One region of the Micrococcus sp. iso_239 genome, then DNA from elsewhere that is predicted to be linked to it. Evidence: predicted binding sites of a transcription regulator. Region 1 holds the regulator's gene; the other holds the start of a gene.
The links. Region 1 encodes HspR, which represses chaperone genes until heat shock. Its sites were predicted from a motif close to AAGTTGAGTCNNNNNGACTCAACTT; they were not measured.
Positions count from the first base shown of each region.

Region 2: a site for HspR is predicted at 712-736, ahead of AC0VX2_RS08330 (Hsp20/alpha crystallin family protein). Genes of this name have one in related genera too.

Region 1 covers NZ_CM149672.1:2,050,299-2,055,254, reverse strand. Annotated here, with positions in the region: gene AC0VX2_RS09575 (DnaJ C-terminal domain-containing protein) at 1-960, shown strand, start outside; gene AC0VX2_RS09570 (heat shock protein transcriptional repressor HspR) at 957-1,508, shown strand; gene AC0VX2_RS09565 (alpha/beta hydrolase) at 1,487-2,554, shown strand; gene trmB (tRNA (guanosine(46)-N7)-methyltransferase TrmB) at 2,577-3,572, opposite strand; gene AC0VX2_RS09555 (hypothetical protein) at 3,643-4,956, opposite strand, start outside.
Region 2 covers NZ_CM149672.1:1,797,762-1,802,717, reverse strand. Annotated here, with positions in the region: gene AC0VX2_RS08340 (O-acetyl-ADP-ribose deacetylase) at 1-129, shown strand, start outside; gene AC0VX2_RS08335 (YdhK family protein) at 126-677, shown strand; gene AC0VX2_RS08330 (Hsp20/alpha crystallin family protein) at 828-1,289, shown strand; partial or broken gene AC0VX2_RS08325 (GMC oxidoreductase) at 1,399-1,851, opposite strand; gene ychF (redox-regulated ATPase YchF) at 2,251-3,336, shown strand; gene AC0VX2_RS08315 (type I restriction endonuclease subunit R) at 3,887-4,956, opposite strand, start outside.

The DNA of each region.
Region 1 (4,956 bases):
TACGCGACCCTGGGGGTGTCCAAGGACGCCTCCGATGCGGATGTGAAGAAGGCCTACCGCAAGCTCGCCCGCACCCACCACCCGGACCAGAACCCCGGGGACGAGGCGGCCGAGAAGAAGTTCAAGGAGATCTCGGAGGCGTACGCCGTCCTGAGCGACCCCCAGGAGCGCCAGGAGTACGACGCGATCCGCGCGATGGGCGGCGGCGCCCGGTTCTCCGCCCCGGGCGGTGCCGGCGGCGGCGGCTTCGAGGACGTCTTCGGCGGCATGTTCGGCGGCGGGGGCGGCCCCCGCACCACGCAGTCCGGGCCCGACCTGTCGGACCTGTTCAGCGGGATGTTCGGCGGCGCCGCCGGCCAGACCGGCGGCTTCGGCCCCGGCGGCTTCGGTGACGCCGGCTACGCGCGGCCGCGCCCCACGAAGGGCGCGGACCGCACCGCCACCACCACGATCTCCTTCCGCGGCTCGATCCAGGGCACCACGGTGTCCCTGCGCGGCCCGGACGGCGAGACGATCGAGGTGAAGATCCCGAAGGGCATCCGCGACGGCCAGAAGGTCCGTGCCCGCGGCAAGGGCTCGCCCGGCCCGGCCGGCCGCGGCGACCTGCTGGTCACCGTACACGTGCGCGAGCACGAGTTCTTCCGCCGGGACGGGGACGACCTGCGGATCACCGTGCCCGTCACCTTCCCCGAGGCCGCCCTCGGCGCCACGATCGAGGTGCCGACGCTGGAGCGCCCCGTGAAGGTGAAGGTGCCGGCGGGCTCCCAGTGTGGCCGCGTGCTGCGCCTGAAGGGCCGCGGTGTCGAGCGCGGGACGACGACGGGTGACCTGCTCGTGGAGCTGCGCGTCACCGTGCCCACCACGCTCAACGACGACGCCCGCGCCGCCGTCGAGGCCCTGCAGTCCGCCACTGCCGGCGACGATCCGCGGCGGGAGCTGGCCCGGAAGGCAGCCTGGTGAGCGCCCGCGACGGCGCCGCCCGTGCGGACCGGGGCCGCGAGGGGGGTCCCGACCGGCACGCCCCGGTCTTCGTGATCTCCGTGGCCGCCGAGATGGCGGACATGCATCCGCAGACCCTGCGCCAGTACGACCGGCTCGGCCTCGTGGTCCCCGCCCGCCAGGACGGACGGCACCGCCGCTACTCCCTCGCCGACGTCGAGCGGCTGCAGACCGTGCAGACCCTGAGCCGTGAAGGCATCTCGCTGGAGGGCATCCGCCGCGTGATCGCGCTGCAGCGCGAGGTCGAGCAGCTGCAGGACACCGTGGTCGAGCTGGCTGCCCAGGTGGACCGCCTCCACCACGCCTCCCGCCTGGCCCGCGTCTTCACCGTGGGCTCCGGCGGTGACGTCTCGGCCCGCTACGCCGACCGGATGGCCGTCCGCCGTCACGCCGCGGCACGGGCCGGGGCGGACACCGCGGGCGAGGCCTGCCCGAGCGGCCTGCGGAGGCTGCCCTCCGGCGTCGCAGGCCTCCGACGGGTGCCCACGTGGCAGTCCGAGCAGGACTGAGCCGGGCGTCGTTCGGGGCGGCCGCGCGGTCCCGCGTGCAGGAGCGGCTGCGCGCCGACATGGCCCGGCGCGACGGCCTCGGCCGGCAGGCCCGGAGCGCCCTGGACGGGATCGTCCACGCCCTCAAGCCGGAGGGCATGGACCCGCACCTGCCCGCCCGGCATCTGCTGGACTACGTCCTCGAGGGCCCGGACGGGCCGCGCGCGGTGGTCGCCGCGGGGGACCCCGCGACCGCCACCCACCTGACCTGGCTCGTCTCTGGCATGGGCATCCGCCCCCAGACGGCCATGTGGGGGACGGCCCGGGAGGCCGCCCACCTCGCCGCCGCCCAGCGCGCCGCCGGCGCACCCCGCCCCGTCGTCATCGGGTGGCTCGGCTACCCCGCACCCACGCCCTGGCGGGTGGTGCTCGACGGCCCCGGCCGGCGCGGCGGCGCGATGCTCGCCGCGGATGTGCGGGCCTGGTGGGAGTTCCTGCGCCACGGGCCGGGGGAGGACGACGATGTCGCCCCGGCCCTGCGCGCCCGCGGGACCGCCGTGCACGGGGCCGTGGAGGCCCACTCGTACGGCTCGCTCGTGGCCGCGCACGCCCTGCGCCTGCTCGCGGACCGGGGCCTGCAGCCCGACGACGCGGAGGCCCCGTGGCCGGCCGAGCGTCCCGTCGAGGCCCTCGTGGTCTCGGGCACGGTCGGCCTGCCCGCCGCCCTGGCGGCCCGGGCCGCGCACCTCGGCCTGCGGTCCGGGCGGACGTTCCGCGCCCTGGCCCCGGGCGATCTCCTCGCCCGGGTCGGCCGCGCGGTCGGCCGTCGTCGGGACTGGACGGACGCCGCCGCGCTGCCGGTGGCCCCGCGGCCCGGCCTGGCGGGGGCCGCCGTCCGCGGCCACCGCACGGCCCGCTGGTCGCCGACGGCCCCCGAGGACGCCCCGAGGGGCTACCGGGACGCCGGGTCCGTGACGCTCGCGGCGACCGCGCGGGTGACCGCCGGCCTGCCGCTGTCGCCCGTTCCGGACGGCGCCGACCCGGCCGGGCCGGTCGCCCCGGCCTGAGCGACCCCGTCGGGCCCCGTGCTCAGCGGCGGCGGTACGCCAGGTCGAACACGAGCCGCCCGGCCCGCTGGGACTTCGCCTCGAAGCTCGTGATCGGTCGGCCCTCGAACCGGGGCGCCCAGCCGCCGTCGTGGTCCACGGGGTCCGCGGCCGCCGCGCCGGCCCGCGCCTCGCCCAGGCCGGCGCGCAGGGGGCGCTCCTCCTCGGCCGCGCTCTCCCATCCCGCGGGCAGCGGCTGGGCACCCACCTCGGTCTCCCTGCCCTCGCGGCGCACCCGCGTGAGCGGAGAGTCCTCGCCCGCGGCGCGCCCGGGGAAGAGGTTCTCGAACTCCGGGTGCGCCTCGAGCACCTCGCGCATCTGCACGGCGTAGCCCGACCAGTCCGTCGCCAGCCGCAGCACCCCGCCGGGGGTGAGCACCCGCGCCACGCGATCGGCGAAGGCGGGGGAGACCAAACGGCGTTTGTGGTGCCGCTTCTTGTGCCACGGGTCCGGGAAGAACACCCACACCTCGGAGACGGAGCCGGGCGTGAGCAGGGCGTCCAGCAGCTCGGGCGCGTTGGCCTCCACGGCGCGGACGTTCTCCAGGCCCTGCTGCTCCACGCGCGTCATGAGCGCGGCCAGGCCGGGCACGTAGACCTCGACGGCGAGCACGTTCCAGTCCGGCCGGTCGGCGGCGGCCTGCGCCGTGGACTCGCCCAGCCCCGAGCCGATGTCCACCAGCAGGGGAGCCTCGCGCCCGAACACCCCCGCCCAGTCCAGTCGGGCCCGGGCGTCCACCGAGGTGGCGCCGCGGCCGCGGGGCACGTCCACGAGGACCCGCTCCGCCTGGCGGTCCCACACCGCCTGTCGCCCCGCGTTCAGGCGCGCGCCGCGCCGGACGAAGGAGACCGGCTCCCGTCGGACGAGGGCGGGGTCCTTGTCCCGATTGTGGTCGTGCGCGTGGACGCGCTCGGCGGGCGGCGGCACGGCGTCGGGGCCGGGTGCGTCCGGGCAGGGGCGGGGCAGGTGCTCAGTCATCGCCCCGATCCTGCCACGGCCGCGCGTCGACGGTGCAGACCGCGGCCGACGACGGCGCCCGGCGCCGGGGTCAGGGGGTGCTGCTGGAGCGGTCCCCCGACGTGGGCGACGCGGACGCGGAGGCCGTGGTGGCGGTCGGCTCGGGTGCGGACTCGGTCGGGTCCGGCGCAGGGTCCGTGGCCGGCGCGCTCGTGGACGGACCGGACGCGCTCGTGGACGGACCGGACGGGCTCGGGGACGTCGGGGTCGGGGACGTCGGGGTCGGCGTCGCGGAGGTCGGCGTCGGGTCGGGGGTGCTCGGCGTCGGACTGCCGGATCCCGTGCCCGACGGCGAGGACGAGGTGGGGGGAGACGACGGGGAGGACGGCGTGGCCGAGCGGGTGGGCGCGGGGGCCGAGGAGGACGGGGCCGTGCTGCTCGGCACCGGGGTGGTCACGCTGGGCGTCGGGGCCGCCGTGTCGGCGGGCGCGGACGGGGGCGGCACGGGTGCGCCGGTGGCCTCCTCCGTCCACGAGGACGTCTCGGGCTCCGGCTCGGGGGCGGGCTCCGGTTGCTGCTCCTCGGGGGTCGGGGTGGAGCGGTCCGGCAGACGCAGGTCGGCGGGGGCGGAGGCGGCGTCCGCGGCGACGTGGCCCAGGTCGGACAGCCAGGCGGTCGCCGTGTCCCGAGGGATCCGCACCGTCAGCACGCCCGCGGCGGCCGGCGCCATGGACGCCTGGTCCGCCTCGAGCATCAGGCTGCCGTCCGGCAGGAAGACCACCGCGTCCCAGACGCGACGGTTCTCCACCTGCTCCGGGGCGTCGACCGCCGAGTCCAGGCGCGAGCCGATCACGTCCGGGTCGTTGGCCATGCGCTGGCGCACCTCGGCGCGGAACGCGTCCCAGCCGTCGGGGGTGAAGAGATCGGCGGTCTCGAGCACGCGGTCCTCGCGGGCCGAGTACCAGATCACGTGCGAGGTGGACACGGAGTCCGTGCCGCGCCGCTCCGTGGCGAGCAGTCGGGCCGCGGCGATGTCCTCGGCCACGACGGCGAGCTGCGGCTGGATCTCCAGACGCGGGTCCGCGCTCGGGTCGGTGTCCCGGCGGTACTGGTCGATCTGGGCGCGCACGGCCTCGGCCATGGCCTCCGTCCAGGCCGGCGCCCCGGGCACCTGCAGCCACGCCCCGTGGTGGTCCGGGTCCTCGCCCTCGAGCACGGCGACGCTCGCCTCCGGCACCCGCTCGAGGTCGTGCGAGGGGACCTCGACCGTGAACGGGGCCATGTCCATGGACGGCAGGGCGGAGGCCGCCGTCGTGGCGGGCGCAGGCTCAGGCTGCGGCTCGGTGCGGGCACAGGCGCTCAGCGTCACCAGGGCGACGGCGGCCAGGCCGAGGGCCGCGCGGCC
Region 2 (4,956 bases), 250 kb from region 1:
GTGGGCGACACCGTGGACGAGGTGCTGTTCGTGCCGTACGGCGAGACGGCGGAGGCCGCGTTCCGTGCGGCGCTCGGGCACCTCGAGGCCCCCCAGACCACCGATGACGAAGGAGACACCGGACGATGACCATGCGTTTCTGGACCAGGACCGTCGCCGTGACTGCGGCGAGTCTGCTCGCGCTCACCGGCTGCGCGACGGGAGGGGAAGAGGCGGCGACGTCGTCCTCCCACGGCGGGCACGCGGGCCACGCGATGGACGGCGGCCCCGCCCCCGAGGGCATCGAGCCCGCCGCGGACCCGGCCCACCCCGTGGGCACCGAGGTCACCCTCATGGCGGACCACATGCCCGGGATGGAGGGGGCCGCCGCCACCGTCGTGGGCGCGTACGAGACCACCGCCTACTCCGTGGACTACCGGCCGACGACGGGCGGGCCCGAGGTGACGGACCACAAGTGGGTCGTCCAGGAGGAGCTGGAGGACGCGGGCGCCGAACGCCTGCCCGACGGCGCGGCGGTCACCCTCGCGGCTGACCACATGCCGGGCATGCAGGGTGCGGAGGGCACGGTGCACTCCTCGACGGATGAGACCGTCTACATGGTGGACTACGAGTCCGACGGCATGCGGATGAGGAACCACAAGTGGGTGGTGGAGAGCGAGATCGCCTCGGCGGGCTGACCCCGGGCCGGGAGGGTCCTGACCGCCCGCCTGGAAGTTGATCGAACTTCACGTAGATTTCTGGAATAGGCTCGCCGGGCGTGCTGTTGTAGTGGTCAGACGCCGCGGTGTCAGCGGCGCCCACCCGAATCCCGAGGAGAGTGAACCGACATGGCCCGTCCTATCGATCCGTTCCGTGAGATGGAGCGCCTGGTGAACGGTCTGACGCCCCGCGCGACCGGCACCGTGTCCATGCCCATGAACCTGTACCGCGAGGGCGACGTCTTCGTCGCCGAGGTCGAGCTGCCCGGCGTCGACCCGGCCTCCATCGACGTGGACGTGGAGGAGCGCACCCTCACCGTCCGCGCCGAGCGCAAGGAGGACCCGGCCCGCGAGGACCGACGCTGGCTCACCCGTGAGCGTTCCGCCGGCACCTTCGCCCGCCAGCTCACCCTGGGCGAGGGCCTCGCCCTCGACCGCATCCAGGCCGACTACAGCGACGGCGTCCTGACCCTCACCATCCCGGTGGCGGAGCAGGCCAAGCCCCGCAAGATCTCCGTCACCCACGGCGGTGCTGCCCCCGTGGCCGGGCAGACCGTGGAGGGCGAGACCGCCGAGACCACCGGCGAGTGACCGGCCTCTGACGGAGCCGCGCGCGGCCGGCGTGACCGGCGCGCGGTCCGTCCCCCGAACGCAGATGCGGCGGGCCCCCCACCGGGGGCCCGCCGCATCTGCGTGGCGGTCAGGCGCGATCGGCCAGGATCAGCTGCGCCGCCTTCTCACCGATCATGACGCACGTGATGTTGGGGTTCACGGTCACGTGCTCGGGCATCACGGAGGCGTCGGCCACGCGCAGACCCGTCACGCCCTTGACGCGCAGGCGGGCGTCCAGGGGGCTCATGGCGTCGTCGTCGGCGCCCATGCGCACCGAGCCCACCGGGTGGTACACGGTGTTGTGGGTGCGGCGCACGTAGTCGGCGATCTCCTCGTCCGTCTGCGCCTGCTCGCCCGGGGCCAGCTCGCGCCCCGCCCACGCCGCCATGGCCGGCTGGGAGACGATCTCCCGGGCCAGTCGGATGCCGGCCACCGCGACGGCCATGTCATGGCCCTCCGGGTCGGTGAAGTAGCGCGGGTCCACGGCCGGCTTGTCCCGGTAGTCGTTGAAGCGCAGGCGCACGGTGCCGCGGGACTTGGCGTCGGGAGGGCCCGGCGGCCCTGCGGTCTCGGCTGTCGTCCTCTGGTCGGCAGACACGGGTGTGCTTACTGTCGACGGGGTCTGGGCGGCCCGTCCACCCTACGGATCGGTCATCTGGACGGGGATGCGTGCTGGGCGGTGCGGGTCTCTGGGTTCCGTGGGCACGCCGGGCTGGGGCTGGGGCTGCCGGGCCCCGTGGCCGCCGGGCCTCTGGGTTCCGTGGGCAGAAAAGCAAGGGTTTCTGCCCCCGGAAGCGAAAACCCTGCCGGTTCTGCCCCCGGAACAGGGGAGAGCGCGCTTTCTGCCCACGGAGCGGGCGGGGCTGCCGGTTCTGCCCACGGAACGGGGCCGGTGCGGGACGCCTCCGCCGCGGCGGGCCCGCCGGTAGACTGCCGGACTGTGGCTTTGACTATCGGATTCGTGGGACTGCCCAACGTGGGCAAGTCGACCCTGTTCAACGCGCTGACGCGCCAGACCGTGCTCGCGGCGAACTACCCGTTCGCGACGATCGAGCCGAACGTGGGCGTGGTGAACCTGCCGGACGAGCGGCTGCCCCAGCTGGCCGAGATCTTCGGCTCCGAGCGCATCCTGCCGGCCACGGTGTCCTTCGTGGACATCGCCGGCATCGTGAAGGGCGCCTCGGAGGGGGAGGGCCTGGGCAATCAGTTCCTGGCCAACATCCGTGAGGCCCACGCGATCGCCCAGGTGGTGCGCGCGTTCGACGACGGCGACGTCGTCCACGTGGACGGCAAGGTGGACCCGGCCTCGGACATGGAGACCATCAACACCGAGCTGATCATCGCGGACATGCAGACCGTGGAGAAGGCGATCCCGCGCGTCGAGAAGGAGGTCAAGGGCAAGAAGAAGGAGCCCGCCGACCTCGAGGCGCTCAAGGCCGCGCTCGCGGTGCTGGAGCGGGGCGAGACGATCTTCGCGGCGAAGGACAAGGACAAGCTGGACATGGACCGGCTGCGCGAGCTGAGCCTGCTCACCGCCAAGCCGTTCATCTACGTGTTCAACTCGGACGAGGGTGTGCTGGGGGACGAGGCCAAGCAGCAGGAGCTGCGCGATCTGGTGGCCCCCGCCGACGCCGTGTTCCTGGACGCCAAGCTCGAGTCCGACCTCGTGGAGCTCTCCGAGGAGGAGGCCGCCGAGATGCTGGAGATGGCCGGGCAGGACGAGTCCGGGCTGGACCAGCTGGCCCGCGTGGGCTTCTCCACCCTCGGCCTGCAGACCTACCTGACGGCCGGGCCGAAGGAGACGCGCGCGTGGACCATCCCCGTCGGCGCGACCGCTCCGGAGGCCGCCGGCGTGATCCACACCGACTTCCAGCGTGGCTTCATCAAGGCGGAGATCGTGAGTTTTGATGACCTGATCGCCGCCGGGTCGATGGCCGATGCCAAAGCCGCCGGCAAGGTGCGCATGGAGGGCAAGGACTACGTCATGAAGGACGGCGACGTGGTGGAGTTCCGGTTCAACGTGTGATTCGTTGAAATCATGCGGTTTTTGGCGCCGTTAGTCTGTGGCATGACGCAGAATTATGGCGAGCCTATGGCAGTCGTGTCGTAGCGGTGGATGCCCTCACTGGCTGGTTCTGGTGGGGGCTTCGTCGTCTGTGGGACGTATGCACGTAACGTATATGTGGCACCCTCGGTCATGCCGCGTGAGCGGTCATGTGGTTCATGATCAGCTCGCACTCCACCGGGGCTAATCGGCCTACACTCATGACCTAAACGTAGCGCCCGTTGCGTCCTGACCCCGGAACGAAACCCGGGGCGCTGGAGGCACCTCGGCAACGGCCTTCACATGCGCGGGGCACACCACCTTTTCATGCGGGGATTGTCCCACGGTATCCCTGCAAATCAGTCTGCATGAGCCGCACCAGTGGCCAATCGACGAACTGATTTTAGACCCCATGCCCGCTTACGCGGTGTGACCAAGAATGTCACCTTTACGTGCATCAGTTCCAGGCGCGCCTCCAGTACCCTTGCGGGGTGAACGGCCGAGCATCACTTTTGTCGACATCTACACACCCCTACGCAGACACTCCGCGAGCAAACAATTCCGCCTGCTCGATCACCAGCTCGATTGCCTTAGCTTCCGCATCAGGCGGGTAGTCGTACTTGGCGAGGATGCGGCGTACCTTTGAGCGCATCGCAGCCAGCACAGACTCCTTCAGGTTCCAGTCGATCGTTGCTGATTGCCTGACAGACGTCACGAGCTCTTGAGCGATCGCCTTGAGTGTCTCGTCGCCCAGCTCCATCACCGCAGAGTCGTTCTGCACTACCGCGTCATAGAAAGCGACCTCATCTTCGCGCAGTCCGAGCTCCTCGTGCCGTTTCTGAGCGTCGCGCATCTGCTTCGCAAGTTTCACCAATTCCGCGATGATCTCAGCGGTCGTCAACGACCGGTTCGTATAGCGGTTCACGGTCTCTTCGAGCATCTCCGAGTACTTGCGCCCTTGGACGACGTTCGTTCGCTGCACCGTACGGATCTGGTCGTTCAGGAGACGCCGCAGCAGCCCCATCTGAAGGTTCGGCCTGTCCTTCTCCGCGAACGAATCGAGGAACTCCTCACTGAGGATTGAGATCTCGGGCGTCTCGATCCCAGCGAGCATGTACACGTCCACTACCTGATTAGCTGTGACCGCCTCGTTGAGAAGCTGACTGAGTGCTGTATCGACCTCTACTGCGCCCGAACCGCCTCGGCCAGAGTCGGGGTTTTGGATCTTCAGGATCGCTGCTCGGACGTCCGTGAATAGTCGGACATCGTTCCGGATCGCGGCTGCCTCATCGCGCGCGCCCGCCAGCGCGAACGCCTTCGCCAGAGCCAGCACCTGGTCATTGAACCGCGAGGTCCGGTCTGGGTCCGCCATGACGAAGTCGAGGACCTTTGCGTACTCGTTCAACCGCTGGGCAGCTGTCAGCTCCGGGGAAGAGTCGAACTGGACTCCGTGGAGGAGTCCGCGCACGATGTCGTGCTTCTCCAGCATCACCTGGACCATCTCGTCGATGGGCACGCCAGCCTGGTCGCGGTCGGACGGCGAGTATTCGCTCAGCGCGTTCTGGAGGTTCGCGAACACTCCGATGTAGTCGACGATCAGCC